DNA from 4 places in the Rhizobium sp. P1_E6 genome. Region 1 is predicted to be linked to each of the others. Evidence: predicted binding sites of a transcription regulator. Region 1 holds the regulator's gene; each other region holds the start of a gene.

Region 1 (7,549 bases):
CGCAGCTTGGCGGAGTGAGTAGAAACGCTGTTATCGGCAAGGTTCACCGGCTCAGTCTTCCCGGCCGCGCCAAGGCCGGCGGCACGGCGACCGCTGCGCGCGCACCCAAGCGCAATACGTCGGCTCCGCGGGCCCCGAACTACGCATCTCGCCTCGCCACCACCCGCACCGTGACCCGCCAGCAGGGCGCAACGATGCTGAAGGAAGAGATCGAGATCGAAACGGTCGAGGAAATGGAATATGTGCCGGCCAAGAATGTGGTCGTGCCGATCTCCCGCCGCCTTGGCCTGACGGAACTGACCGAGCGCACCTGCAAGTGGCCGGTCGGCGATCCGCTGAAGGACGACTTCTATTTCTGCGGCTGCGACTCCACGGATTCCTCGCCTTATTGCAACTATCACCAGCGCCTCGCCTACCAGCCGGTCAGCGAGCGCCGCAGGGCAGCCGTCCGGGCAGCCTGACAAGCGCCTGCAAAAAGCAGCATCCATGGCCCCTCCTAGCGAAAGCGTGGAGGGGCTATTTTTTTGGCTTTATCGCCTGAGGCTGAACCACCTGCCTGGCGAACGATGGCGCCGCCTTGATCGCAAGAACGCAGTTTCGCTGGCCATGACGCTGGGGCGGAACGGGGCGATCATTGCCTCGCTGATCAAGACGTGCAAGCTCAGCGCCGTCGTCAACGACCACAGGCCGACGCGGAGCGGTGAACTCTTGCCGTAGAATTACTAGGCAGGGCAATAAGTGCTTAAATCCTTCTGTTGGCTCTAAGCGGACATACCAAAGAGTTTTCTCAGGGGCAGCTTCGCGCCATCATTTCAGCCGTTCAGACACAATCGTCAGCGTCCCAAAACCGCCATCGAGCTGAGCGCCATAAAGTTCAAAGACGACAGCAACGCCAGCCTGAAATTACCTAAAGGCCGGAAGCCGAAAAACGAGCCTATATTGAGCACTTCGGAAGCTGGCGGTGCTCCTGACATTAAATCGACGGACATCCCCCGCTCTTATTTCCAGATGTCGAAGCCGAGATGCCGAGCCATTTCGGCCGGTGGAGTAACCGGCCACCGCAACGAAAGATTTAAGCGCGACAAGTCGCATCTTTCGCTTCTCACCAAGCAAAGCAAATTGCCACTGTCGGAAGCACCCTCCGGGAACGCTCCCCGTACCAGGCACCAACAGGTGTCACCCGGCACTGCCGGGTGACAGAACGTCCCGTCGATGTCGTCAAGACCTGATGAACGAGAGCAGGTCGGGGTTGAGGACATCCGCATGCGTGGTCAGCATGCCATGGGGGTAGCCCGGATAGGTCTTCAGCGATCCGTTCTTAAGCAAGTTGACCGCACGCGGCACGGAACTTGCGAAGGGGACGACTTGATCGGCCTCGCCATGCATTACCAGCACCGGCACGGTGATCTTCTTGAGGTCTTCGGTATAATCTTCCAGCCAAGAGTCGACAGTCGCGTAGTGAGCCAGGGCACCACCGGCCATGCCCTGGCGCCACCAGTTCGCAATGATTGCCTCCGAAGGCTTGGCCCCATCGAGGTTGTAGCCGTAGAACGGATTCTCAGGGACGAAACGGTAGAACTCCGCCCGGTTGCCCAGCATGCCTGCCCGGATCGCTTCGAACCACTCCGGCGGTTGACCGGACGGATTTTCCGCGCTCCGGTACATGTTCGGTGTCAGCGAAGCGACCAGCACCGCCTTCGCGACGCGCTCCTGATGGCGAGCCACATAGCGAGCCACCTCACCGCCACCTGTCGAGTGCCCGATATGGATCGCGTCGCGCAGGTTGAGGTGCTCGGTCAGGGCCGCGAGGTCGGCAACCCAGTGGTCCATATCGTTGCCGGTGCCGGGCTGGTCGGACCGGCCGTGGCCGCGCCGGTCGTGGGCGATCACCCGATACCCCTGATGAAGGAAGTATGTCATCTGGGCGTCCCAGTCGTCCGCTGTCAGCGGCCAGCCGTGGCTGAAAACGATCGGTTGGCCCGAGCCCCAGTCCTTGTAGAAGATGTTTACGCCGTCCGTGGTCGTGATTGTAGGCATCGCGTCGCTCCATCTGCGCTGTTAAACATTCATTGGAAGATAATAAATCACTAAATAAAGCCATCCATCCACGCGCTATTGCAATAGCCGACGCAAGATTGCCACGCATGCCTCATCTTTCGAGGCCCAGGCACATGATCCGACACAAGAATTGGTCAGTCTCACATAATGTAGGTCAGCGCCGATAATTGCGGGTCACGACAGGTAGGCTTTTAGACATTTAGCTTTCCTTCTCTGACTGGACACAGTTGACTGCGAAATACTTCCGATGAAGCATTCGACTATGTCCCTAGATTGCGGCGTTAATTAAATCCCCCTTTTATCAAGGACAAATACCTTGTACGTTCGAGCTATGCCTTAAAGGCATAGCGGGGACGCGATGGAACTCAGGCATTTGCGCTATTTTATTGCTGTTGCGGAAGAGGGAAGCTTACTGACCGCAGCCGAGCGGCGGCTACACACTTCCCAGCCCTCACTCAGCAGGCAAATTCGCGATCTGGAAACCGAAGTCGGTGTAAAACTGCTGGAACGGCAGCCGCGCGGCGTGACGCTCACCGCCGCCGGTAAAGTGTTTCTTGATCACGCGCGGCTGGCGTTGTTGCAAGTCGAGGCGGCTGCGGAAGGGGCCCGGCGGGCAGAGCAGCCGCAAAAGCAGTCGTTCACTATCGGTTTTCTCGCAGGGCAAGAGGTCGTGTGGCTACCCCATGCACTGCGCATTATTCGTGAGGAAGCGCCGGAGGTTGAAATCATATTGTCCAGTCAGTCTTCCCCGGACCTTGCTCTGGCACTGATGCGAGGCAAGCTGGACGTCGCTTTCCTTCGCCCCGAGACGCAGAGTGTTGGTGTGTCGTTCAAGTTTTTAGCCAAGGAGCCACTGATCGCCGTGCTGCCGGCTGACCATCGCTTGACGTCGCAGAAAAAGATCCGGCCACAGGATCTTGCCCGCGAAACTTACGTCAGTTCGGCTAGAATTTCTCCGGTCTTGCAATCCGTGATCCAGGAGTACGCGTCGAACRTTGGGATCACACTCAAGGCAGAGTACGAAGGTGAAGGCCTACCATCAGCAATGTCGCTCGTCGTGTCTACAGGTGGAATAACGCTTATTCCGCTTTATGCGCAAAATATGCTGACGCCAAATGTCGTTGCCAGAGCACTTGAGGGTGTGCCTCCGACAATTGATCTCACCTTAGGATACAACGATTCAAATTCCTCACCTTTGCTCCGCCGATTTTTGTCTCGTTCTGATGAACTAGTCGCCAACGTACAAAATCAGAGCATCATCCGCTATGCTGAAGTTCCATAGCAGAGCTCACGCTCATCTTGGTGACGGCTTCGATTGGCTAGCGCCAGCAAGCCGACAGTCCCCTTCCGGCCCCAAATCAGTCGATGCTCAAGGCTCAGAGAATGTTCGCAATCGGCGCATAGCAGATGTCCCCGTCATCGCTTGAGCCCTCGCGATGCAAGGGGCATGTCGGTCAAGGCGTCAGCAAGCCAACGTCTACTCTTAAAAAGCCCACCCGAACAAACAAACGGGCCGCCCGGTTACCCAGACGACCCGTTCGTGACCTCCGATCACTCGGATCAGGCTTCCATGGAATATCCCGCGCCGCGGACGGTGCGGATGACATCCTGCATGTTGGAGAAATTCAGCGCCTTGCGCAGGCGGCCGACATGGACGTCGACGGTGCGTTCATCCACGTAGATATCGTGACCCCAGACGCCATCGAGAAGCTGCGAGCGGGAGAAGACCCTGCCCGGCGACGACATCAGGAATTCCAAGAGGCGGAATTCGGTCGGGCCGAGGCGGACTTCGCGGCTCTTGCGATGGACGCGATGGGTTTCGCGATCGAGCTCGATATCACCACACTTCAAAACGGTGGAGAGAACCTCCGGACGGGCGCGTCGCAGCATCGCCTTGACGCGGGCAACGAGTTCCGGCGTGGAGAAGGGCTTGACGACATAGTCATCCGCGCCGGTCGAGAGACCGCGAACGCGCTCGCTCTCTTCGCCGCGTGCCGTCAGCATGATGATCGGCAGACGCTCGGTTTCCGGCCGCATGCGCAGCCGGCGGCAGAGCTCGATGCCGGAAACGCCCGGCAGCATCCAGTCAAGGATGAGCAGGTCCGGGGTGCGCTCCTGAAGCCGGATTTCGGCCTCGTCGCCACGGAGGATCGTATCCACCTCGAAACCTTCAGCCTCGAGATTGTAGCGGAGAAGCACGCTGAGTGCCTCTTCATCTTCAACAACTGCAACTCTTGGGATCATGCGTGTCAGTCTCCTAATGCATGATCCTTAAACCGGGGGTGATTTAAGCAAGGGACCATGCAGGAACTCGGAATTGGCTGCGACCCTTGCGCGCCCCAGCGCGGGGCGCGCACGCAATCGGCAGGTCCAGATTACTCCGTCACCGCACCAACGGTATTGGAGCTGTCGTCCTTCGGACGCTCGCCCTCCGGCTGGGCGCCGGTTGCCATGTAGTAGATCGTCTCGGCGATGTTGGTTGCATGGTCGCCGATGCGCTCGATGTTCTTGGCGCAGAAGAGAAGATGCGTGCAGCTCGTGATGTTGCGCGGATCTTCCATCATGTAGGTCAGGAGTTCGCGGAACAGCGAAGTGTACATCGCGTCGATCTCGTCGTCGCGTTCGCGGATCGCATTCGCCTTGTCAGCTGAACGATTGGTGTAGACGTCGAGCACTTCCTTGAGCTGGACGAGCGCCAGTTCGGAGAGATGCTCGAGGCCGCGGGCGAGCTTGCGCGGAACGCCGGTGCTCTGCACCGCGATGACGCGCTTTGCCGTGTTCTTGCCGAGATCGCCGACGCGCTCGAGGTCGGCGGCGATGCGGATCGAACCCATGATCTCGCGAAGGTCGGAGGCCATCGGCTGGCGACGGGCGATCGTGACGATCGCCTTGTCGTTGATCTCGCGCTCGGCGTGATCGAGGATCACATCGTCGGAAATGACCTTCTGAGCAAGCGCGGTATCGCCGTTGACGAGCGCGCGGACAGCGTCGCCGCCCATCTGTTCGGCAAGACCACCCATCTCGGAAATGCGCCGGGACAGGAATTTCAGATCGTCATCGTAAGCAGAGAAAATATGTGTTGATGCCATGGGGCTTTGTCCTCGAAAATCGGGAAGGCTTCACATCGCCAAAATCAGCCGAAGCGACCCATGATGTAGTCCTGGGTACGCGGATCGTCCGGGTTGGTGAACATCTTGTCGGTATCGTTCTCCTCGACCAGGTTGCCGAGGTGGAACATAGCCGTGCGCTGCGATACGCGAGCGGCCTGCTGCATGGAATGCGTCACGATGACGATCGTGTAGTTTTCACGCAGCTCGTGGATCAGCTCTTCGACCTTGGCAGTTGCGATCGGGTCGAGCGCCGAGCAGGGCTCGTCCATCAGGATGACTTCCGGGCTGACGGCAACGGCGCGTGCGATGYACAGACGCTGCTGCTGACCGCCGGAAAGGCCGGTGCCGGATTCATGCACGCGATCCTTGACCTCATTCCAGAGGCCGGCGCGCTGCAGGCTCGTCTCGACAATCTGGTCGAGGTCGGCCTTGGACTTGGCAAGGCCATGGATGCGCGGACCGTAAGAAACGTTTTCATAGATCGTCTTCGGGAACGGGTTCGGCTTCTGGAAGACCATGCCGACGCGGGCGCGAAGTTCGACGACGTCGATGTCGGGATCGTAGATGTCGTCGCTATCGAGCGTGATCTTGCCGGTGACGCGGCAGCCGTCGATCGTGTCGTTCATGCGGTTCAGCGACCGCAGGAAGGTGGACTTGCCGCAGCCCGAGGGGCCGATCAGGGCGGTCACGGTGTTTTCGCGGACGTTCAGATTGACATCGAAAAGCGCACGCTTCTCGCCGTAATAAACGGAGACATCCTGACCGATCATCTTATACGGGACGTTGCTCATTTTCTGGTCCAGCGCCTTCTCGACTGCGGCTTCCGTCAACATGTTCATGATCTTTACTCCGTTTACCAGCGGCGCTCAAAGCGACGACGCAAGAGGATAGCTCCGAGGTTCATGACGATCAGGAACAGGAGCAGGACGATGATGGCACCCGAGGTTCTTTCCACGAAGGCGCGCTCGGCTTCATTGGCCCACATGTAGACCTGAACCGGGAGTGCCGTGGAAGGATCGAGCGGGCTGGACGGCGCCTGGGCGACGAAGGCGACCATACCGATCAGCAGCAGCGGCGCGGTTTCGCCGAGTGCGTGGGCAAGGCCGATGATCGTGCCGGTCAGGATGCCGGGCATGGCAAGCGGCAGCACATGGTGGAACACCATCTGCATCTTGGAAGCACCGAGGCCGAGGGCGGCCGAGCGGATCGACGGCGGCACGGCGCGCAGTGCGGCACGCGTGGCGATGATGATCGTCGGCAGCGTCATCAGGGTCAGCACCAGACCACCGACCAGCGGTGCCGAACGCGGCAGGCCGGCGAAGTTGATGAAGACCGACAGGCCGAGCAGACCGTAGACGATGGACGGAACGGCGGCGAGGTTGTTGATATTGACCTCGATCAGGTCCGTCAGCCTGTTCTTCGGCGCGAATTCCTCGAGATAGATCGAGGCGGCGACACCGATCGGCAGCGCAAGCACGAGGACGATCAGCATCAGATAGAGCGAGCCGATGAGGGCAACGCCGAGACCTGCGGCTTCCGGACGGCTGGAATTGCCGTTGACGAAGAGGCCGGTGTTGAAGACCTTGTGAAGCGAACCGCTCGCCTTCAGCTGGTTCATCCAGCCGACCTGCTTGTCGTTCACCTTACGGTTCTTCTCATCGACCGAGAGGTCGATCTGGCCCTTGTTGGCGCTGTCGACATTGGCATCGGCCAGGATCGTGACATTGACGGTCTTGCCGATGATCGAGGGGTCGGCAACGACCATGTCGCGCAGCTGGATCGGCGCACCCTTGGACAGCATGTTGGATGCATCGCGCACGTCGGGACGGCTCGACGCGTTGATGCCGAGCTGCTTGACGATCGCGTCACGCAGGAGAACCGGGTAGCTGGCGGCGATGAGAACCGAAGGATCGGTCGCACGCTTGTTATCCGGATCGATGGTCTTTTCGGTAAACTCGATCGGCAGCGTGATCGCCGTCTGCTGGAACGCGGTATAGCCGTTGCTGATGACGGTCCACAGCAGGATAAACAGGAAGATCAGGCCGAAGGAGATCGCGGCGATACCATAGGCCTGGAAGCGGCGCTCGGCAGCGTAACGGCGCTTGATGCCGATGTCGCGGCGCGCAGGCGCCTTGGAGACCGTGACGCCGGCGACGGGGGAAACAATATTCGTCATTCGTACTGCTCCCGGTATTTGCGCACGATATAGAGCGCGTAGATATTGAGGCAAAGCGTGATGAAGAACAGCGTGATGCCAAGCGCGAAGGCAACCAGCGTCTGCGGCGAGGTGAACTCGAGGTCGCCGGTCAGCTGGTTGACGATCTTGACGGTCACTGTCGTCATCGGCTCGAAGGGATTGATCTGGATGCGGGCGGCGACAC
Region 2 (7,549 bases), on a different contig from region 1:
TGCTCGCCGACAGCGTGGATTTCCTCGAAGATGCTTCGGTCAATCTGCTGATCTTCTTCGCCATGGCATGGTCGGCAAAGAATCGGGCGCGGGTCGGCATGGGCATGGCGGGCATCCTGCTGGTGCCGGCGCTTGCCTTCCTGCTGATGGCATGGGGCAAGATTGCTCATCCGGTGCCGCCGCTGCCTTTGCCGCTGTCGCTTGCGGGACTTGGTGCGCTCGCCGTCAATCTCTTCGGCGCCTATATCCTTGCCGCCCACCGCCATGCCGCCGGCTCGCTGACGCGGGCGGCATTTCTGTCGGCCCGCAACGATGCGGCCGCCAATGTCGCCATCATCGCCGCTGGTCTGGTGACGGCCTATCTCTGGCATTCGATCTGGCCCGATCTCCTCGTCGGACTTGCCATTGCCTTGATGAACCTCGATACGGCGAAGGAAGTCTGGGAGGCGGCGCGGGAGGAGCATGAGGCTGTGCCTTAAGCTGCGTTTTCGAACGAAGCGGCCGACACGCAGAAAAAAGAAAGCCGGCCTAGGGCCGGCTTAGACGAACGCGGCTGAACAGAGGATACTGGCCGGTTCCTGGCATTTCGTGACTGATAATAAATTTCACTACAATGCCGAGGACAGCAGAAAGGGCGTAACGAGATCGCCGAGAGGGCGGCTCCGCAAAGGGGTGGCGGCGGGCGGGAGCCGGTGCTGTCCTCGCGTGTTTTTATGCGGGACGAACATCACCGATTGATGACATCGGGAGCCGGGAGACGACTTTCTTTTCATCGGCTGATTTGGCCTGTGGATAGGCATCCGATGCCCGACATTATTGGTGGATAGGCCGATGGTGTGAATTCAGTGTTCAGGCCCCTCGGGATGTCAAAGTTTCACAAAGGGGCTATATAGCGGGCGAATTGACCTGATATCCGCAAAGAGCCCCATGGCACCAATCATTTCCGTCCAAAATCTCACCAAGACCTATGCAAATGGCTTCCAGGCGCTGAAGGGCGTCAACATCGAGATCGAGCGTGGCGAAATCCTAGCGCTGCTCGGGCCGAATGGGGCGGGCAAGACGACGCTGATCTCGATCATCTGCGGCATCGCCAATCCGAGCGGCGGCACGGTCGTGGTCGACGGCCATGACGTGGTCAAGGATTTCCGCGCCACGCGCACGCTGATCGGCCTGGTGCCGCAGGAGCTGACCACCGACCAGTTCGAGACGGTGTGGAATACGGTCAGCTTTTCGCGCGGTTTGCACGGCAAGAAGGCCAACCCCGCCCATATCGAGAAGGTGCTGCGCGACCTGTCTCTCTGGGACAAGAAGGACAATACGCTGCGCCAGCTCTCGGGCGGCATGAAGCGGCGCGTGCTGATCGCCAAGGCGCTGTCGCACGAACCGTCCATCCTCTTCCTCGACGAGCCGACAGCCGGCGTGGACGTGACGCTGCGCAAGGATATGTGGCATGTCGTCGAGCGGCTGCGGGGCGAGGGCGTCACCATCATCCTGACGACGCACTACATCGAAGAGGCGGAAGAAATCGCCGACCGCGTCGGCGTCATCAACGGCGGCGAGCTGCTGCTCGTCGAAGACAAGCAGGCGCTGATGGCCAAGCTCGGCCGCAAGCAACTCATCCTCGAACTCAACGAAGCGCTCGAAAAACTGCCGGACTGCTTTGCCGGCAACGGCCTGTCGATCGAGGCCGAGGGCAACCGGCTGGTCTATGAATTCGACACCCACAACGAGCATGAAAGCGTCGCATCGCTTTTGACGCGGCTCGGGCAAAACAACATCCATTTCCGGGATCTCTCGACGCGCCAGAGCTCGCTCGAAGACATCTTCGTATCGCTGGTAGGAGGCGCAAGATGAACTTCGAAGCGATCAAGTCGATCTATTATTTCGAGATGGCGCGGACCCGGCGCACGCTGCTGCAGAGCGTCATTTCGCCCGTCATTTCCACCTCGCTCTATTTCATCGTCTTCGGTGCCGCCATCGGCTCGCGCATCCAGCAGGTGGAGGGCGTCTCCTACGGTGCCTTCATCACGCCCGGCCTCATCATGCTGACCCTGCTCGGCCAGTGCATCGGCAATGGCTCCTTCGGCATCTATTTTCCGAAATTCACCGGCACGATCTACGAGATCCTGTCAGCCCCCGTCGCGATGACGGAGATCCTGATCGGTTATGTCGGGGCGGCGGCCACCAAGGGGCTGCTGATCGGCGTCATCATCCTGGTGACGGCCAATATCTTCGTCGATGTCCGGATCGAACATCCGTTCATGATGGTGCTGTTCTTTCTTTTGACGGCGATCAGCTTCAGCCTGTTCGGCTTCATGATCGGCATCTGGGCGACGAATTTCGAGCAGTTGAACCTCATCCCCATGCTGGTCGTTCCGCCGCTCACCTTCCTCGGCGGCAGCTTCTACTCGATCACCATGCTGCCGCCCTTCTGGCAGGCCGTCAGCCATCTCAATCCGGTGCTTTATCTCGTCAGCGGCTTCCGCTGGAGCTTCTTCGGGATTGCCGACGTCAACCCGCTGGTCAGCCTCGGGATGATCTCGCTGTTTCTGGTGATTTGCCTGAGCACGCTCGGCTGGATCTTCAAGACGGGATACAGGCTGCGCAACTGAGCGGGCGGGCGACAGCCACCGAACAAAATCCGGTCAGGCGGTACAAAATCGTTCACATTTTGTTCGCGACTGCTAGTCTGGCCTCGCTGTCATTTGCGGAGGAGGAGAGTCGTGGCGGAGCAACAGGCGAAGTTCGAGCGGCTGAAGGCATTGCACTACCGGGATGAGGCATTCGTCATTCCGAACCCGTGGGATGCCGGCTCGGCACGGATTCTGACGAGCCTCGGTTTCGAGGCCCTGGCGACGACCAGCGCCGGTTATGCCTTTTCGAAAGGCAAGCGGGATTCCTTTGCGAGTCTGACGCGGGGCGAGATCCTCGACAATGCCGCCGAGATCGTCGGCGCAACCGATCTTCCCGTCTCGGCCGATCTCGAAGACGGGTTTGGTGCGGCGCCCGAAATCTGTGCCGAGACGATCCGGCTTGCATCCGAAGTCGGTCTTGTCGGCGGATCGATCGAAGATGCCACCGGCGATCCGGCAAGGCCAATCTATGATCTGTCGCAGGCCGCCGAACGGGTGCAGGCCGCTGCGGAAGCGTCGCGGACACTGCCTTTCCTGCTGACGGCGAGGGCAGAGAATTTTCTTTGGAACCGACCCGACCTCGATGACACGATCCGGCGGCTGCAGGCTTTCTCGGCAGCCGGCGCCGATGTGCTCTATGCGCCCGGGCTGCCTGATATCGAAGCGATCCGCACGGTGTGCGCCGCCGTCGACAAACCCGTCAACGTGGTGATGGGCCTGAAAGGGCCGCGCTACAGCGTTGCCGAACTTTCGGCTGCTGGCGTGCGCCGTGTGAGCGTGGGCGGCTCTTTTGCACGCGCGGCACTTGGTGCACTGCTGCGGGCGGCCGAGGAGGTGAAATCGTCGGGCACCTTCACCTACGCCGCCGATGCGATCCCGGCAGCCACGCTCAGCCAGCTCATGTCGCAGGAGAAGCAGGGCGACCGGCAGTAGGGCAGCATCGATGGCCTCTCATTGCGGATTGGTGATGAGGTCGGGAAATTTGTAGTATATGCAGTCGCTCATTACGAAGAGCGACATGCCGGTATCGCCGAGCTCGTAAGATGAGAGCTCCCACTCGAAGGTGTCGTGACCGTCATACCCGGCCACTAATGCCATCAGGCTCAACTCCCGGTACGGTCCTGGGGGAAACATTGCCCCATACATCGTCACCTCCTTTCCGGCGAATTCGCCTTTAATGACCCTCCTGATCTCCAGATCCGCCCGGATCATCCYGGTCGGGAATTCGTCCGTCACGACCAAACCGGATTCGCCGATGAAAAGCGATTTCACCCTGGCCTCGACCACCACCTTCGCCTTTGCCAGCAGCTCATTCTGCGGAGGACATCGCGGCATCCCGACTGCTGGCCGCAGGCAGAGGACCAACAGGATGAAAATCGCATGGAAGCCTGTTTGCATGCACGCGCTCGATGATGCTCCGGGCATCGGTGTTTCCCCATTCGGGCAGGCCAATTCCTGCCAGTTGCGCGAAGCTGGGCTCGAATTGCGGCTTATCCGCCGCTTTATGATGGCGGCCCGGCGTCAAACAGGTGATGGTTGTAAGTGCGAGATAACAGAACCCGGATGCCTGCCAATCAACCATTCTTCTTGCGCTGTTTCTGTTTGCCGTGCCGGGGGCGGAAATCGACGAGCAAGGATTTCAGTTCGAGTTCGCGCACGCGCCGTGCCGCTTCATCGGGGCTGACCCAGTCCAGCACGCGCTGGCCGACCTCCCTGAATTCGCTTTGTGCTGCCTCCACCTCGATCTGGAAGATATCGACGATGCAGGGAGCGACGTCACCGTCGTCCAGTTCCTTCAGATAGGTGTAGCGGCCAATGGGATGCTTGCTGACCGTTCCGCGCACGCCGGCTTCCTCCCACGCCTCGATGGCGGCCGCTTCGTGCGGCTTCTTCTTTTTCATCGGCCAGCCCTTGGGAATGATCCATCGGCCGCTGTCGCGCGTCGTGACGACGAGGATCTCGATCTCGGAACTCTTGCTTGCGGGGTTCTTGTTATCGTGGCCGGCATTCCCGCGACGGAAGCAGAGCGCGCCATATTGCTGGCGAAAGGCGCCGGAGAAGAGCTTCTCGGGCCTAGCTGCAAGTTGCTTCAGCAGTGGCTGGGATGTGCCGGCGCGGGGTTTTGCGCCTTTTTTATTGGATTTCATGACATCTAGCATTGTCAATTTTTACTTTTTCGATCAATTGCCTGCGACGCTTTATGACAGATTTATGACAGTCTCCTATGGACAGTCGTTCGCACAGGGAAGGATCGCCCGAGATGATGAGCGTGTTTCGCAAGATGATGCCGCGGGAGGACCGCTTCTTCGATATGTTCTCCAGGCATGCGAAAACCGTGGTGGCAGCAGCCGAGGCGATGGAGAAGCTCCTGAAAGGCGAGGCGGTTCAGGAGAATTGCGACCGCATCGTCGCGCTGGAGGACGAGGCCGACCAGATCACCCGCGAGGTGCTGCTGGCGATCCGCCGCAGCTTCATCACGCCTTTCGACCGCGGTGACATCAAGGACCTGATCCAGTCCATGGATGATGCGATCGACATGATGCACAAGACGGTGAAGATCATCCGGCTCTTCGAGCAGTCGAGCTTCGATCCGCTGATGCGGGAAATGGGCGGCGAGATCATCAAGGCGGCGATCCTGATGCAGCAGGCGATCGGGCTGCTCGACAAGATCGGCGCCAATGCCTCGCGGCTGTCGGCGATTGCCGAGGAGATCACCCGGGTCGAGGGACGCTCCGACGAGCTGCATGACGAAGGGCTGAAGGACCTCTATCGCCGGCATGGGCCCAGCGGCAATGCCATGGCCTACATGATCGGCAGCGAGATCTATTCCAACCTGGAAAAGATCGTCGACCGGTTCGAGGACGTGGCCAACGAAATCAGCGGCGTCGTTATCGAGAACGTCTGATGGAAGCCTCTCTCTCCCTTCCGCTGCTGGTCGGCCTGATCGGTGTGGCGCTGTTCTTCGATTTTCTGAACGGGCTGCATGATGCGGCAAACTCGATAGCGACGATCGTCTCCACCCGGGTGCTGAGGCCGCAATATGCCGTCGCATGGGCCGCCTTCTTCAATTTCATCGCCTTTCTGTTCTTCGGCCTGCATGTTGCCGAAACGCTCGGCACCGGCATCATCGACCCGGCCATCGTCTCGCCGCAGGTGATCTTTGCGGCGCTGATGGGGGCGATCGTCTGGAACATCGTCACCTGGCTGTTCGGCATACCCTCATCGTCGTCGCATGCGCTGGTCGGCGGGCTTGTCGGAGCGGGGCTCGCGAAGGTCGGCGTCAGCTCGATCGTCTGGAGCGGGTTGTTGAAGACGGTGGGCGCGATCTTCCTGTCGCCGGCGATCGGCTTTTTCCTGGCGCTGTTCTTCGTTCTCGTGGTCTCCTGGATGTTCGTGCGCCAGACGCCCTTTGCCGTCGACCGCACCTTCCGTTTCATGCAGTTCATCTCGGCCTCGCTCTATTCGCTCGGCCATGGCGGCAACGATGCGCAGAAGACCATGGGCATCATCGCCATTCTGCTGTTCAGCCAGGGGCATCTCGGCGGCAGTTTCCATGTGCCGCTCTGGGTGGTCATTTCCTGCCAGTCGGCGATGGCGCTCGGCACGCTGTTCGGCGGCTGGCGGATCGTTCATACGATGGGCTCGAAGATCACCCGGCTCAATCCGATGCAGGGTTTCTGCGCCGAAACCGGCGGGGCGCTGACGCTCTTTGCCGCGACCTGGCTCGGCATTCCCGTCTCCACGACACATACGATCACCGGTGCGATCGTCGGTGTCGGCGCGGCGCGGCGGTTGTCCGCCGTGCGCTGGGGCGTGGCAGGCAATATCGTCATCGCCTGGATCATTACCATGCCGGCAGCCGCAATCATCGCCGCCGCTTCCTACGGTATCGCGAGCCTGTTCGGCTGAGAGCAGGGGCATCGTCCCGATCCYCCGGGGTGCCTGCTTCACGCATTCGATACCTCAATTTCAGGGGCTGCTATTTTCGATCACCTGTTGCGCTCTATTTCCCAAGCAAGGAGAAGGCGATAGCGAGCGGATAATGGATCTGTCTGAGCATCCATCTGAATCGAGTGCGAAAATGCCCGCTAGAGCAGGCAGCCGCGGGATCAACCAGTGCGGCGCCATCTGCTGTCGGGTCGAGCGCGGCGGAAGGCTGAGCGTGCTGCTCATCACCAGCCGCGATACCGGAAGGTGGGTGATCCCGAAGGGCTATCTGGAGAGGAAGGAAAAGCCCTATCGTTGTGCTCAGCGCGAGGCGCTTGAAGAAGCTGGCATCGTAGGCAAGGTCAGGAAGAGGCCGCTTGGCTACTACACCTACCTGAAAGACAGTGAGACGCCGCTGACAGTCTCTATCCACCTGCTCAGGCTCAAAAACGAGGTCGATCAATTTCAGGAGCGCGCCCAGAGGCAGAAGATCTGGATTTCGCCGGCAGAGGCAGCCCTGCTTGTCGAGGAGCCTGAACTGCAGGCGCTTTTCCAGTCCATCGATGCGGACAATCCACTGACATCGCAGGACCGGCTGAAGCCGCACCGAATCGCCGGACGGCGGCCGGTGGCTGGCGCGGCGGTGTCGCTGGCCAGGTCGCCGCCATCGCACTGACAGCCGTCAGTTGCGGCGGAGGATACCAGGAGGTGACGAAGGCCCGGCATACGGGCCTTCGTCCTATAGGCTAGCGGGGACTGCCGGTCGCCAGAGGTCCCCAGGAAAGTTCGCGATCCGCGACGGCCGCGAGGTCGATCATCACTTCGATGCCGGTCCTGATACGCCGCCGCAGAACGTCGGCACGATCCGGATTCGTCCGGAGCAGACCTTTCCCGTGGAGCGTCTGGAGCCGCGTGCGCGAGACTTTCAGCTCGGTCGCCAGCAGGCGGTCGAGCCGCATACCCGATGGCAACGGCACCAACAATTCGAT
Region 3 (7,548 bases), on a different contig from region 1:
TCGTCTTCGACCACCGGTTGTTTGCCGCGCAGGCCGTTCCTTTGTCAGCGATCCTTTTGGGACCGTGCCAAGGACGAGGAAAAGCTGCGCGATCAATGAACCTCGCGGCCATATTTGGCTCGCCCGGCGCATGGCAAGATTTCTAGAAATTTCGGTGGGATTCCGCAAGATGATAACAAGATAGGGCTTGTTTTCGCCCGATATGGAAAGATTGCGCCCGATTTTTTGATTTTTCAGTCCATTTCCCGCAATTTTCGGTCTGCCTCATCTCGATCGTTCACAGGCTTGGCGTGGCCGTGTCACGGCAGTCACAACCTGCGACCATCAGCCGATGTTCTCTGATAGGGTGCTTTCAGTCTTATGTGACTTGCGGCTTTTGCAGAAAGCCGAAGCGGATCTTCTTCGACAGAACATATCGATGGCCGCGGATAAGCAGATATCTGGAAATTTCGCCGACGATCCTTGTTGTAACTCATGTATTCAGGCCAATTAACAATTGATTCTAAGAATCCTAGTATAACTATTATTTCCTAGTGTTTTGTTGCAGTGCAATAAAATATTCGATTTGTCGAGGCAGGGATATAGCGGGACAGATATCTGGATGCTCAAGCGTATTGAAGCCAGGCAGGTGCGGACCGGAATGTTTATCGAGATGGTCGAGGGCATCTGGCACGATCCTCTTCTGTCTCGGCGACGGTTCTTACTGCGGCGCGAGAGCGATACGCTGAAGCTTAATGATTGCGCTAACACGGCCGTCGTGATCAACACCACCAAAGGCCTCGATGTCAGGGACACCTCTCGCAAGCTCGAGATCGACGTCAAGGCGGCCCGCGAGACCATTCAGAAATCCGTGGAGGTGCTGGAGAATGTCTTCGGCCGGCTGCAGGGCGGGGACGGGATCACTGTTGATCAGGTCGAGCCGGTCATTTCATCCGTTTCGAAATCGATGGACGACCATCCTGCCGTCTTCATCAGCGTTACTCGGCTGAAGTCCAAGGACGAGGTGACTTTCATCCATTCACTCTCGGTCAGTGCCTTGATGATCCTTTTCAGCCGCCATCTCGGACTGGACGAGAAAGTGGTGCAGACGCTCGGCACGGCAGGGCTGTTGCACGATGTCGGCAAGCTCGAAATTCCGCTTGAAGTGCTCAACAAGGAAGGGCGCCTGAACGAAGCCGAGATCCAGTTGATCCGTGACCATCCGGAAAAGGGGCATGCGATCCTGTCGCGTCAGGAGGGCATGTCCGAAATCGTTCTTGACGTCTGCCTCAATCATCATGAACGGATCGACGGCAAGGGTTATCCGCGCAAGCTGTCCCACGGCGAGATCAGCCTTCACGCGCGCCTTGCCGCGATCTGCGATGTCTATGACGCCGTTACGTCAGCGCGCCCCTACAAGGCCCCTTGGAGCGCGAAGGAGGCACTGACCTGGATGTTGGCGAATGAAGGCCATTTCGACCGCCGGCTCGTCAAAAAATTCGCCCTCTGCCTGTCGATTGCCTCCGTTTCCTGAGGCAATTCGTTTTCATGACAGGTGCCTGCGGGAATCTGGTCCGCCGCAAGCGCTGGAGCTGAGGAGCCGCGCTATTGTCGAGGGAGCGCCTTTCCCAGGAAATCCGTGACCATGCTGGCAACCTGCCGATGAATCATTTCCCGATCCGCGCCGATACCGTCTCGGCAGACGATGCTTTCGCCTGGCGCCTCTTTCTCGATCAACTCGGCGGCGCCGGGCTTGCAAGGCTGCATGAAGCTGAAATGCAGCGATCCCGGGATAAGGCTGTAGGTGGTGGTCGCTGGCGGCAGATAGCGGGCCACGTAGCCGGAATCCTTGTTGGTGGCGGCTATGTCCGCCCTGGTTGCCGTGTCCGCGTCGACATCTGCCGCAGCACCCAGCACCATCATGGGGATATGGATTGCCGAGAGGCTCGCTGGTGTCAGCCCACGACCGGGTCCGAGATCGAGTGACACGACGGCACGGATTCTCGGATCGCTGAGATCGGCGGCCAGCGCAGCACTGGAGGAGGCATCGCGCCCGATGCCCAGTGCGTCGAATATCCTGCAATAGAGCTGGCCGAAGTCGGCCATGCAATTCTTCGTCACAACAGCCGCATCGAAACGACCGCCTGCCAGTTCGACGACCGTCCAGCCGCCGAGCGAATGGCCGATCGCGGCAATCCGATCGGATGCCACGCCGCCCGTCAGATCCGCATTGTCGAGCAGCGCATCGATCGTGCGGCTGAGATCGCCGGGGCGCCTCCATAATTCGACAGCGTCAGACTTCCGCATATCGAATGTGGTCGTGCCGGGATGATCGGGTGCAGCGACGACATAGCCTGCGTGCACGAGATCGGCGGCGAGCCAGGCGAGGTTGCGCCAGCTTCCGCCATAGCCATGGGAGAGCACGACCAACGGATGTGGGCCGGGCACGGGTTCGGCATCCCTGATGACGGGCTGGCCGATAAAGGCCGGCGTTTCGCCGAGAAGGACTGGGGCGGCATCTGATGCCGTCGGATACCAGATGCTGACATGGACGGGACGATCGGTGTTTTTGCCGGGCAGGGTGATTTCACGGAAGCCGGTTCCGGCATGTGCTGCCGATACCAGCAGCAGGAGCAGGGGGAGAATAAAGACCAGTCTTGGCATGGGATCTCCATTGGGTTGGTTTGCCCTGTCTGGAGGAAATCCCTGACACCGGAGACCGATAACGCGATCAAGGTCGCCGACATCAAAAGAAAAGGCGAGGCCGGAGCCTCGCCCTTGAATTCAAGTCGGGACTATCGAGATCAGATGTTGTTCTGCAGGATCGTACGCAGCTTGCCGAAGAGCTCGTCGATGTGCTTCTTCTCGATGATCAACGGCGGGGAGAGCGCGATGATGTCGCCTGTCGTGCGGATCAAAAGTCCGCTTTCGTAAGCCTTGAGGAAGGCCGTGAAGGCGCGCTTGGTCGGCTCACCGGCGATCGGGTCGAGTTCGATCGCGCCGATAAGGCCGGTATTTCTGATGTCGATGACATTAGGGCAATCCTTCAGCGAGTGCAGCGCATCGGCCCAGTAGTCGGAAAGCTCGGCTGCGCGGGTCAGCAGGCCTTCTTCCTTGTAGGTGTCGAGCGTCGCGAGTGCTGCGGCCGAGGCGATCGGGTTCCCGGAATAGGTATAGCCATGGAAGAACTCGATCATGTGCTCGGGGCCGTTCATGAAGGCATCATGGATTTCCGAGGTGACGAAGACGGCGCCCATCGGGATGACGCCGTTGGTCAGGCCCTTGGCGGTGACCATGATGTCGGGCTTCACGTCGTAATACTGGGCCGCGAAAGGAGCACCCAAACGACCGAAACCGGTGATGACTTCGTCGAAGATCAGCAGAATGCCGTGCTTGGTGCAGATGTCGCGCAGCTTCTGCAGATAACCCTTCGGCGGGATGAGAACGCCGGTGGAGCCGGCGACCGGCTCGACGATCACGGCGGCGACCGTGGAGGCGTCATGCAGGGTGACGATGCGCTCGAGTTCGGTGGCAATATCGCCGCCAATTTCGGGTTCGCCGCGGGTGAAGTTGTTCTTGCCTGGCAGGTGGGTGTGCGGCATGTGGTCAACGCCGGTCAGCAGCGTGCCGAACATCTTGCGGTTGGTGACGATGCCGCCGACCGAGATGCCGCCGAAGTTGACGCCGTGATAGCCGCGCTCGCGGCCGATCAGGCGGAAGCGTGAGCCATTGCCCTTCACGCGATGATAGGCAAGCGCGACCTTCAGCGCCGTCTCGACCGATTCAGAGCCAGAATTGGTGAAKAGGACGTGGTCCAGGCCATCAGGCGCGATGTCGACCAGGCGGTTGGCGAGCTCGAAAGCCTTGGGATGGCCGAGCTGAAAGGCCGGGGCGTAATCGAGTTCGCCCGCCTGCTCGCTGATCGCCTCCGTGATCTTCGGACGGCAGTGGCCGGCATTCACGCACCAGAGGCCAGCCGTACCGTCCAGAACCTCACGGCCGTCATGGGTCTTGTAGTACATGTCCTTCGCGCTCACGAAGAGGCGCGGTTCCTTCTTGAACTGGCGGTTCGCGGTAAAGGGCATCCAAAAGGCGCGAAGGTCGTTTGGCGTTGCATTCAGGCGGTTGGACATGCTGTTCTCCTGGCGGTCGGTCCCGTTCAAGGCTTTGCGCCGTTTATTTTTACTGCCCGGTCAAATTATCAGCGCCCGGCAAGGCGTCAAGCCGAAGAAGCGCCGCCTCTGCCGTTCCCGGACACTCGAGCGTCATCAATCTTTCGCCCGGCATTGCTACAAAAATCGATGGCCGCAATGGCCGAAGGCATTTCATTCATTTCCTTGAAATTCAACCACTTTTACCGGAGGTAGTCATGACGGACCGCCAGAAAACCAGACCGCGCCCCAATCCGCGGCGTGCATTTGCGCCGAGCTACGGCACCATTCTCGAAGAAGGCGTTCGTCGCCGTACCGTTCTCAAGGGCTTCATTGCAGCCATGGGGGCGGCCGCTTTTGCGCCGGCGCTCGAAGCAACGAAGGCAGAAGCTGCCGATTCGACGCTTACTTTCCCCGAACTGAAGCGCGTGCGCGACACCGCCGATCACTGGCCTGATGGTTACGAGCGCCAGATCCTCGTGCGCTGGGGCGACGCTCTCTTTGCCGACAGCCCGGAATTCGATGTCGCCAAGCTCGACGGCAAAGCGGCCGAGCGCCAGTTCGGCTACAATAACGACTTCACCCAGTTCCTGCCGCTGCCGTGGGGCGAGAAGAGCTCCGATCACGGCCTGCTGGTCGTCAGTCATGAATATGCGACGCCCTTTCTGATGTTTCCGGGTCTGACAGCGGACAACTACCGCGAGAAGATGACCGAGGATCAGATCCGGGCCGTCATGGCGGCTGTCGGCGTCTCTGTTTTGGAAGTGCGCAAGGACGGCAACCAATGGCAGGTGGTCAAGGACGGAAAGTATAACCGCCGCATCCACATGAGCACGGAAATCGGCATTTCCGGCCCGGCGGCGGGCGACGACCGTCTCAAGACGAAGGCTGATCCGACCGGTACCGTCGTTTTCGGCACGATCTCGAACTGCAATGGCGGCATCACGCCCTGGGGCACGATGCTCTCTGGCGAAGAAGGCGCAATGGACGTCTTTGCCGGCGACTATAAAAAACTGCCGAATCAGGAGCTGGTCGAACGCCAGGGCTGGGACGAGGATGAGAACGACATCTATTCCGTCAGCCGCGTCGAGCCGCGCTTCAAGTTCGAGGAAGAGCCGAACGAGTGGATGCGCTTCGACTGGGTGGTCGAAATCGATCCTTTCGATCCCTCGGCAAAGCCGGTCAAGCGCACCTCGCTCGGCCGCATGACGCATGAAGGCGCGCAATGTTGCGTCGCCCCAGATGGCCGCGTCGTGGTCTTCATGGGCGATGACGACGATTTCGAATATATCTACCGCTTCGTCACCCGCGATCCGTGGAACCCTAGCGATCGCGCCGCCAACAAGGATCTGCTCGACCATGGCACGCTGTCGGTCGCCAAGTTCGAAAGCGACGGCACGATGCGCTGGATCCCGCTCGTGGCCGGCGAAGGCCCGCTGACGGCGGAAGCCGGCTTCAGGACGCAGGCCGACGTCGTTCTCGCCACGCGCGCTGCAGCGGACTTGGTTGCTGCTACGCCGATGGACGGCCCGGAAGGCTTCATTCCGCATCTCGGCACCGGCAAACTCTATGTCGCCATGACCGAGAACGAGGATCGCCTGCCGAAGGGCCAGGGTGACGACGAGAAGGAACAGGTCAACGTCGCCAATCCGCGTGGCCCCAACCCGCATGGACATCTGCTGGAACTGGTGGCTCCCGGCGGTCCGGACAAGCCGGACTACGCAGCCGAGAGCTTCAAATGGGATGTCTTCGTTCTCTGCGGCGATCCGGCTAAGCCCGAAGACCAGGCGATGTTCCATCCGGCGACCACCTCGGCCGGCTGGTTCACCGACCCCGATAACCTGGCTGTCGATCCGGCAGGCCGCCTTTGGGTGACCACTGACGGTCCGCCGCCAGAAGGCATTGCCGATTCCGTCTATGTGATGGATACGGAAGGTCCGGGGCGCGCCCTGCCGAAGCTCATCTATATCGCGCCTGTCGGTTCGGAGACTTGCTCGCCGACCTTCACTTCCGACGGCTCCAGCGTATTCCTCTCGGTCCAGCATCCGGGCGAATTGCGCATGGCCGACAACGAGGACGCAACCTCGATGGAAGATGCCGGCACCAACTGGCCGGACTTCAAGCCGGGCGTGCCGGCCCGTCCGTCGCTCGTCGTGCTGACACGCGGCAATAACGGAGTGGTGGGCAGCTAACCCTGCCTTGTCTCAATCAAACGAGACCGGCAACTCTTGCGAGTTGCCGGTCTCTAAGCTTTGTGTGCTGAAAAATAGCACAAGCGGCGTCCGCGGAAACATTTCCTTCGGGACGCTGCTCAGGCTGACGTCATGTCAGCACTGACATCAGGCTGCAGACCTGCTCCGGTTCTGCGTCACGTAGATATCCTCGAGTGTTGCGAGGATTTTCATGACTGGCTCGGAGTTGCTTGAATAGTAGATCGTCTGTGCATCACGACGGGTCTTGACCAGCTTCTGAGCGCGCAATTTCGACAGATGCTGGGAGAGGGCCGACTGGCTCAGGCCGACCTGGGTGGCGAGAACGCCGACAGGCACTTCTCCCTTTACCAGGCTGGTGAGGATCAGCAAACGCTTGGGGTTGGCCATGGCCGATAATAAAGCTGCCGCCACATTGGTGTGCTCGGCCAAATCAGAGGTTTCCATATTTCTTCTTCCTAATGCGAAACGTACATCATCCGTACAGGCACAGGCCGTCAGACGGTTATTTGACTGACAGCGAAAACTAGCAATTGGGCTTGAAGATTGTATATACCTAAATTTAAGGTATCAGGTATGCTATTTTAGATATGTTTGAACAAATGTGATCTAAATCCTCTGCGGGTATATCGAACTCGTAACGCAACAATAAGTCACCTGAAATCATATCAAAACCTGACGAATCGACCCCACATATGCGCCAGGGGCCTGCTTCAGGTGCCTTCAGCCGCGATGTCAGCGCTAACATCAGGTCCGGGTGGCGCGCTACTAAATCTTGCACTGCAGCGTCAGCTTTTTCAGCGATGTCGTCATTTGCCTGGGAGTGAATCACAAGATCGCTGCCGTCCAAAATGTAGGCACGGCCGAAGCCGCCATTGAGGCTGGCCGATTGCGGGATGAGGCGGAAGAAACGGAAATCCGGGAAATCGATATAGAGTTTCGCCTTGGCGTGACGATCGAGGAAACGGGTGCGGATGCGCGCGTGGAGGAGCGTGTCCCGCTCCACCTGTTCTGCGCGGCATTGGGTCGTCAGGCGGGCATAGGCGAGTGGATCGCCCTTGCCGGGCTCGCCGGTCAGGAGCGAGGCCCTGACATCGGCGGCGAGCGCTTTCGTGTGGGTCGAGAGCGCGGAAACGAGGATAACGGGCACGCCGTCTATGTCGGTGCCGAGAAGAACCCGGCTTGCGAAGGGAAAGCCGGTTTCAGGA
Region 4 (7,549 bases), on a different contig from region 1:
TACCGGCACGATCAAGGCGAACTTCCCTACCCGCATTTCCTTCCAGGTCACCTCGAAGATCGACAGCCGCACGATCCTTGGCGAACAGGGTGCCGAACAGCTCCTCGGCCAGGGCGACATGCTGCATATGCAGGGCGGCGGCCGCATTTCCCGTGTCCACGGCCCCTTTGTTTCCGACGCGGAAGTCGAGAAGGTTGTGGCGCATCTGAAGACGCAGGGCCGGCCGGAATATCTCGATACGGTCACGGCCGGCGAGGAAGAGGAAGGCGAGGATGAAGAGGACGGCGCCGTCTTCGACAAGAGCGCCATGGGCGCCGAGGATGGCGACGAGCTTTACCAGCAGGCCGTCAAGGTCGTCATGCGCGACAAGAAGTGCTCGACGTCCTACATCCAGCGCCGCCTCGGGATCGGCTATAACAGAGCCGCCTCGCTCGTCGAGCGCATGGAGAAGGAAGGGCTGGTCGGCCCGGCAAACCATGTCGGCAAACGCGAGATCGTCTCAGGCCGCGGCGATAACGAATAATCGGAGCGCGGCTGGTTACTGCTTCTCAGAAGCCAGCCGCAACGTCTCCAGCACGAAGTTGCGCTTGCCCCCGGTATAATAATCCCAATCGTCATTCGCCTCGCCCATGAGCTGCAGCTTGAGGGCGGCATAGGCGTTCGCTCTTTCTGGATGGGAGCGGAGATAATCCCGAAAAGCGATCCGGTCTTGCAACACGACATTGTCCGCCGAGCAGAGATAGAGCCGGGCGCCGTGTGAGCCCTTGCCGCTGGTGAAGGTCCAGGTCTGTTGCTGGTATTTGTCACCGTGAAAGGTGAAGGCGCCAAGCGACTGCGCGCGTTCGATCGCCTCGGGAAGGACATCCGCGCTCGCAAAGGCGGCGTGCAGGTCGATCTTCGGCTTGGCGGCCAGTCCGGGGACGGACGTGCTGCCGACGTGATGAAAGATCGGATGGAGACCGGTAAACAACGGCTCGAGATCGCCGACGATCTGACGGAAGAGAGACGGCCATTCCGGGTCGTAGTCGACGACGTGAATGGCCATTCTCATATCCTTTGTCTCGTTCAGGCGATTTCCTTCAGGAAGCCGTCCAGGAGATCGATCATCCTGCGCTCGGCCTCCTCAAGCGAGTCACTATTATCCAATTCCACGACATCATAATCGCCACGCACTGTCAGCGGGCCGCGTGCAAGACGGGCCATGATATCCTCATGCGTCTCGCGGCCGCGAGCCTCGAGCCGGCCGGCGAGCACTTCCGGGCGGGCCGTCACATTGATGACCTTCAGCCGCGGAAACGCGGCCTGGAAACGGTGTAGCGCCGAGCGCGAACCGTTCGCAACGACAATGTGGCCCTTGGAAAGTGCGACGGAAACCTCTGCCGGAATGGCGTATTTGAGACCATGCGCCTCCCACCAGACGGCAAACGCGCCGGCCTGCTCCATCGAGGCGAATCCGGCATCCGAAACGGCGAGATGATCCTCTCCGCCGGCATCGCCGTGGCGGGTGATGACGCGGCGGGCGAAATGCACGTCTTCACGGCGTTCGAAATGCCGGGCGGCAAGGTTCATCAGCGTGTCCTTGCCGGCACCGCTCGGGCCGACGACGACGACCATGATACCGTGTTCGGCGCCGGCGCCCGGATGGGGTTCGTGTGACATCATCATGCGACACGGCGTCCTTCACGCCAGACGGAACGTGTCACCGGCACGCCATGCGAGCGGTGCACACGGACGAGATCGGCACGCAGGCCGGTTTCGATGCGGCCGCGATCGTTGAGGCTGACGGTGCGTGCTGGCGTGGCCGTCACCATTGCAATTGCCTTCGATAACGTAATGCCCTCCACCTCGTCGGCAAGAATGAAGGGCGCATGCAGCAGGCTGAGCGGCACATAGTCGGACGAAAGCACGTCGAGAACGCCGAGCTGCGCCAGATCACGCGCGGCGATATTGCCGGAATGCGATTTGCCGCGCACGATGTTCGGCGCGCCCATCAGAACGCTCATGCCGTTTTCGTGCGACAGCCGGGCTGCGTCGATGCTGGTCGGGAATTCGGCCAGGCGAACGCCGTTTTCGATCGCCTCATCGACATGGACAGATGTGGCATCGTCGTGGCTGGCGACGGTGATGCCGCGTTCGGCGCAGACCCTGGAGATCGCGTCCCGATTTGGCGTCGAATTGCGATCGGATTCGGCGATGCGTCTGGCGCAGAAACGGGCGAACTCCTCGTCCGTGAGCCCGCGCTTCTTCTGATAGTAAAAGATGTACTGGTCCATCGTCTGGAACTGACGTTGGCCGGGCGCATGGTCCATCAGCGAAACGAGACGGACATAGGGGTCGTTCTCGAAATCGGCGAAGTGCTGCAGCACGTTGTCGGCCGAGACCTCGCAGCGCAGGTGGATCAGGTGTTCGGCGCGCAGACGCCCTTCCTTTTCAGCGGACTGGATGGCGTCGGCCATCTCGCGCATCTCGCCATGTTCGAAGCCGCCGTCTTCGTCAGCACCCATGCGCAGGCAGTCGAAGACCGTGGTGATACCCGAGGTGACGATCTGCGCATCATGGGCCTGTATGGCCGCCGTCTTGTTCCAGCGAATGCCCGGACGCGGCGAATAGTGGCCTTCCAGGTGGTCGGTGTGCAACTCGACGAGGCCTGGAATGATGTAGTCGCCTTCAAAGTCTTCGCCGGCTACCGAATTGCCTTTCGAAATATCGGCGATCTTGCCGTCACGGATGAGAATGGAGCCCGAAAGAATATCGTCTTCGAGAACGATCCGGGCGTTTGAAAGAACGGTTTCTTTGCTCATGTCAGAAAATCTTTCAGCTTCTGGCGCCAGCAAGAGGCAGCCATGTGTGGACTTTGAAAGGCGCGCCGCGCGCCTCCTCACGAAAGACGGCAAGGCCGGAAATGCGAAGCGGCCTGCCGGTGAAACCTGCGAAACGCTCCGTCAGGATCGCCTTCATCACTTCCGCGCGCTCTTCCGGCACCTGGCCGGTCAGCGTCATGTGGAAGCCGAAGTCATCCATGACATATGGATAGCCCCAGCGCATGAGATTATTGCGCTGGCTCTCAGAAAGCCTTTCCGGTTTGCGCCTGATAATATCGGCCTCGGAGAGTGCCGCCCGGAATGGCTCGAAAGACTTTACCACCTTTGCCGCGAAATCCTGAAGCGGTTGGTGCAGCGAACCCGGCACAAGCGCAAAGAAGCGGCCGAGCTGGCCGAGCACCAGCTCGGGGATTTCAAAGGCCGGCGTGTTGGCGGCGAAATCTTCGACGACCGCCATCAGGTCCTTTTCGGTCACGGAGGAGGCAAGCTCGAAGGGCGCCTTGATCGTCGCATGGAAGCCATAGCGGCGCGGATCGGCCGTCAGTTCGAATTGTTCGCCAGCCGGCAGCGTCTCGTACCCAGGCGCAGGATAGGCCTCGTCGGTAAAGGCATCGCGGCCGAGCCAGACGGAGGCCGCGCCGGTCAGGGGATCATCCTTAGGCGGCGAAAAATAGAGAGCGTAGCGCAAGGCTTTTATCCTGGAGATCGTCCGAACGGGGAGCGCAATGTGCAGTGATTTGGCGGCGAACCGCAAGCACGCTCCGGCTAAAAGATTTCCATGACAGAATGATGATGACGGCAGGGCCGCCATCATCTTTTACTTTGACGTCAATGACCGGGCTTGGCGCCCATCAACCGTTGGCGAAGCGCGTTCGAAGCCATGTCGAACAGGAAGACCACGATCAGGATAAGGATGACCATGTAGGCGACGTTTTCCCAATTGGAATTGGTGCGCATGGCTTCCCAGAGTTTGAGCCCGATACCGCCGGCACCAACGGCACCGATGATCGTCGCGCCACGTACGTTCGATTCCCACTGATAGAGCGTCTGGCTGACGATGACGGGAACGATCTGCGGCATGATGCCATAACGATGCACCAGCACGGTCGAGGCGCCCGTCGACTTCACACCTTCGCGCGGTTTGTTGTCGATGTTTTCGAGACCTTCCGAGTAGAGCTTGCCGAGCGTGCCTGTCTCCGTGAGGAAGATGGCGCCGGAACCGGCGAGAGGACCGGGGCCGAAGGCGCGCGTCAGGAACAGCGCCCAGATCAGCATGTCGACCGAACGCAGGAAGTCGAAGAAGCGCTTCAGCACCTGGTTGAGAAGCCGGTTCGGAGTGATGTTGCGCGCCGCCATGAAGGCGAGCGGGAAGGCGGCAAGCGAACCCAGCAGCGTGCCCAGGAAAGCCATCACGATGGTCTGGAACAGCTTGGTCCAGACATCGCCGTGCTGCCATTCGCTGTTGTTCCAGACATTGTCGAAGGCAAGCGACAGGTTCGACTGGTCGGGGTGTATACGGGGGCCGGAGACGATGAGACTGATGACCTCGCCTACCGGCTTGTCGAAGAAGGGCGACTGCGTATCGAAGACGAAATTCGCCCAGCCGATGAAGCGCTTGCGCACCTTCACACGGTCGACGGAAATGCTGACATCCCCTGCAAATCCAAGATTGGCGAGCACGTTGTCGTCATAGACCGTCATCCAGCCTGGAACCGGACCGACGACTTTCGGCGCGCCGCTGGAAACATCGACCGGCACCGTCATGCCATGGGCAACGATCGTCGTCTGGCTCTTGCTGACCGTCACCGTGCGACCGCTGCCGCTGACGAGAACCGTGATGCTGCCATCTGTATTGGTTTTCAGCCAATCCGGATGCGGATCGTCGCCAAGCGGTGAGAAGCGCGGATAGCGCGTCTGGATCGTGCCATCGTCCTGGATACGGAATTCCGGCTGCACGTCATAGCTGATCCACTGGCTCATATAGATGCCGAAGCGTTCCCAATGGGCTTCGGCGATGAGCTTCGGCAGGTCGAAGAACCAGACGGCATAGATGCCGTAGAGGATTGTCGCGAGGACAATGAGCAGGCCGCCGAAACGCTGGCGGAAGGACTTGTGAAAATATTCCGGATAGCGCGTTTCGATCTCATGCATGCGGTTTGCGTCGATGACCGTCATGGCAGCCTCAATGTTGCAGGAGGAAGGCGTGTTCGCCGACGAGACGGCGGCGCAGCCAGGCAGAGAACTGGTCGACAGCGACGATCGTGATGAAGAGCAGCAGCACCAGGGCCACGGTCTTCGCGCCGAAGCCACGGGAAATGGAGAGCTTGAGCTCTTCACCGATACCGCCGCCGCCGACGGCGCCGATGATGGTCGATGCACGGACGTTGATCTCGAGGCGCAGCAGCGCATAGGACGCATAGTTCGGCATGACCTGCGGCAGCGCGGCGAAACGCACGCGCTCCAGCCAGTTCGCGCCGACCGCGCGCATACCCTCGTCCGATTTCATGTCGATGTTTTCAGCGACTTCGTAGAAGAGCTTGCCGAGCGCGCCGATCGTATGGAGCGTGATCGCGATGATGGCCGCCACCGGTCCGATCGAAAGGATCGCCGAAAACAGGCCGGCGATAACGATTTCCGGGAAGGCGCGCAGGAATTCCATGATGCGCTTGGTAAAGATGCGCAGCGGCCAATTCTTCGTCAGATTACGCGCCGCAAAGAAGCTGAGCGGAACGGCGAAGACGAAGGCGATGATGGTCGAGACGAGCGCGATATTGATCGTGATGATCATCAGCTCGAAATATTCGGGAATGTAGAAGCTGCCCCAGACATAGACACGGCCATTGGCGAAGTTGAATTCCTCGCCACCCTTGTCGTTCGGGCTCGCAATATCGAAAAGCGCGCGCCAGACATCGGTCCAGTCTTTCGGGATAAGCCAGCTCAGGAAGTCGAACAGATGCGGCAGGCGGTCGAAGAAGTGACCGGCATTGCTCTCGTCGGCAAAGCGTACGGAGCTGACGAAGGCGGCGATGAGGATCACCAGGCCGAGGATGGTGTAGAAACGCCGTCTGGCGATCATCTTGTCCCAAGCGGTGGCGATTTCCTTCGTGCTCTGCGTCGGCACATGCGGCTGTGTATCGGCAATAGTCATGAACGCCTCGCCCACTGCATAATTCCTTAAATCGGGCTCGATTTAAGGATGAAATTATGCCGCAATTTAAAGTGCTACAGCGTCCTCTGCGCGTCTGACGCGCGGCGCTGTAGTCATAAGAAAAGGGCGGCCGTCGCCGGCCGCCCCGCATACGGATGGCGCAATCAGCCGCCGATAGCAGCCTTGCGAACTTCTACGACAGCGTTGTAGAAGTCGTGCTTGACCGGGGCGTAGCCCTTGTAGTCGCCGCCTTCGATAGCTGCGAAGCACTTGTGGTCCTTCTCCGGCAGGGCCGTGAAGAAGGCGGTGAGCTTCTTCTGCCACTCTTCGCCGAGAGCGTTGCGAACGACGAGCGGGCCGTTCGGGATCAGCGGCGAACGCCATACTTCAACGAGCTTGTTCGGATCGACGGCGCCCTTGTCGACTTCCTTGCGGAAGGTACCGGAGGTGTAGCCGTCCTTGAAATCGCCGAGGCCCGAAGAGTCGTCAACAGCAACGTCAACCTTGCCGTCGTAAGCAGCGAGAAGGTTGTTCTCGTGGCCGCCGTTGAACTGCGTGGAAGCGAAGAACTTGTCGTTCGGCATGCCGGTGTCCTTCGGGATCTGCGTCAGCGGAACGAGGTAGCCCGAGGTGGAGTCCGGATCGGCGTAGCCGAGCTTCTTGCCCTTGGCGTCCTTGATCGTCTTGATGCCGGAGGACTTCAGGGCGAGACCGATCGAGTAGTAACCCGTGGAGCCGTCCTTCTGCTGCGTCGTCAGGATCGGCGTAACAGCCTTCGGGTCCTTGATGTAAACGGATGCGTAGCCGGAAGCGCCGAGTTCAGCGAAGTCGAGCGTGCCACCGAGGAGACCCTGGATAACGCCGTCATAGTCGGCAGCCGGGAAGAGCGAAACCTTCTCGAAGCCGAATTCCTGCTTCAGGTGGTCTGCAAGGCAGGCATAGTTGCGCAGGCGGTCGGTTTCGTTTTCGCCGCCGAGGATGCCGACGCGGAATTCCTTGAGGTCAGCGGCATTGGCAGCGCCAGCTGCGAGCGACAGAAGCGCCGTTGCAGCAAAAAGTGCTTTCTTCAACATGGGTTCTCTCCAGAATGACCGGGGGTCCGGTCGTTTTTGTTACGAAGAAATGTGCCCTTGACGCGGGCATTCGATCGCGGCCGCCCCTCTCACAGACCGGCCAGCGCCAGCGGTTGATTGCCGGCGGATTGGTTTTCGGCTCCTTCCGGAGCCATGTTGATTGCGGTCGAGGTCATCGTTTCGTCGATGCCCGCGCCGTCCTTGTCCGTGCCGTAGATTTCTTTCACGGCCTCGGAGGTCAGTTCGGAGGGCTTGCCGTCGAAAACGACGCGGCCGCCTGCCATGCCGACGATGCGTTCGCAATAGTTGCGGGCCGTATCGAGCGTGTGCAGGTTGGTGATGACGGTAATGCCTTCGCGCTCGTTGATGTCGCGCAGTGCATCCATGACGATCTTTGCATTCAGCGGGTCGAGCGAGGCGATCGGCTCGTCGGCCAGAACCATCTTCGGGTTCTGCATCAGCGCGCGGGCAATCGCCACCCGCTGCTGCTGACCGCCCGAAAGCGT

What was found. Region 1 encodes PhoB, which activates phosphate uptake and scavenging genes when phosphate is short. Its sites were predicted from a motif close to TGTCATNNANCTGTCAT; they were not measured.
Region 2: the regulator PhoB is predicted to act here: its motif matches at 4,834-4,850, upstream of AC1D35_RS08750 (DUF47 domain-containing protein).
Region 3: the regulator PhoB is predicted to act here: its motif matches at 4,243-4,259, upstream of AC1D35_RS23605 (PhoX family protein).
Region 4: the regulator PhoB is predicted to act here: its motif matches at 3,601-3,617, upstream of AC1D35_RS19920 (DUF1045 domain-containing protein).

Annotation. Positions count from the first base shown of each region.
Region 1 is NZ_JBFUBG010000006.1:9,936-17,484, reverse strand. Features, by position in the region: gene AC1D35_RS05500 (GcrA family cell cycle regulator) at 1-461, shown strand, start outside; gene AC1D35_RS05495 (hypothetical protein) at 487-717, shown strand; gene AC1D35_RS05490 (hypothetical protein) at 834-989, opposite strand; gene AC1D35_RS05485 (alpha/beta fold hydrolase) at 1,219-2,037, opposite strand; gene AC1D35_RS05480 (LysR family transcriptional regulator) at 2,417-3,340, shown strand; gene phoB (phosphate regulon transcriptional regulator PhoB) at 3,619-4,302, opposite strand; gene phoU (phosphate signaling complex protein PhoU) at 4,434-5,147, opposite strand; gene pstB (phosphate ABC transporter ATP-binding protein PstB) at 5,192-6,007, opposite strand; gene pstA (phosphate ABC transporter permease PstA) at 6,022-7,344, opposite strand; gene pstC (phosphate ABC transporter permease subunit PstC) at 7,341-7,549, opposite strand, start outside.
Region 2 is NZ_JBFUBG010000011.1:76,477-84,025, forward strand. Features, by position in the region: gene AC1D35_RS08720 (cation diffusion facilitator family transporter) at 1-479, shown strand, start outside; gene AC1D35_RS08725 (ABC transporter ATP-binding protein) at 928-1,854, shown strand; gene AC1D35_RS08730 (ABC transporter permease) at 1,851-2,612, shown strand; gene AC1D35_RS08735 (isocitrate lyase/PEP mutase family protein) at 2,724-3,566, shown strand; gene AC1D35_RS08740 (hypothetical protein) at 3,585-4,031, opposite strand; gene AC1D35_RS08745 (NUDIX hydrolase) at 4,208-4,780, opposite strand; gene AC1D35_RS08750 (DUF47 domain-containing protein) at 4,894-5,538, shown strand; gene AC1D35_RS08755 (inorganic phosphate transporter) at 5,538-6,542, shown strand; gene AC1D35_RS08760 (NUDIX hydrolase) at 6,715-7,236, shown strand; gene AC1D35_RS08765 (DUF1062 domain-containing protein) at 7,307-7,549, opposite strand, start outside.
Region 3 is NZ_JBFUBG010000059.1:32,025-39,572, reverse strand. Features, by position in the region: partial or broken gene AC1D35_RS23625 (hypothetical protein) at 1-146, shown strand, start outside; gene AC1D35_RS23620 (HD-GYP domain-containing protein) at 602-1,513, shown strand; gene AC1D35_RS23615 (serine aminopeptidase domain-containing protein) at 1,585-2,643, opposite strand; gene aptA (omega-aminotransferase AptA) at 2,784-4,112, opposite strand; gene AC1D35_RS23605 (PhoX family protein) at 4,349-6,322, shown strand; gene AC1D35_RS23600 (ArsR/SmtB family transcription factor) at 6,470-6,787, opposite strand; gene AC1D35_RS23595 (HugZ family pyridoxamine 5'-phosphate oxidase) at 6,903-7,548, opposite strand, start outside.
Region 4 is NZ_JBFUBG010000042.1:28,172-35,720, forward strand. Features, by position in the region: gene AC1D35_RS19900 (DNA translocase FtsK) at 1-523, shown strand, start outside; gene AC1D35_RS19905 (GrpB family protein) at 539-1,045, opposite strand; gene phnN (phosphonate metabolism protein/1,5-bisphosphokinase (PRPP-forming) PhnN) at 1,066-1,662, opposite strand; gene AC1D35_RS19915 (alpha-D-ribose 1-methylphosphonate 5-triphosphate diphosphatase) at 1,662-2,801, opposite strand; gene AC1D35_RS19920 (DUF1045 domain-containing protein) at 2,815-3,510, opposite strand; gene phnE (phosphonate ABC transporter, permease protein PhnE) at 3,651-4,997, opposite strand; gene phnE (phosphonate ABC transporter, permease protein PhnE) at 5,005-5,970, opposite strand; gene phnD (phosphonate ABC transporter substrate-binding protein) at 6,135-7,043, opposite strand; gene phnC (phosphonate ABC transporter ATP-binding protein) at 7,133-7,549, opposite strand, start outside.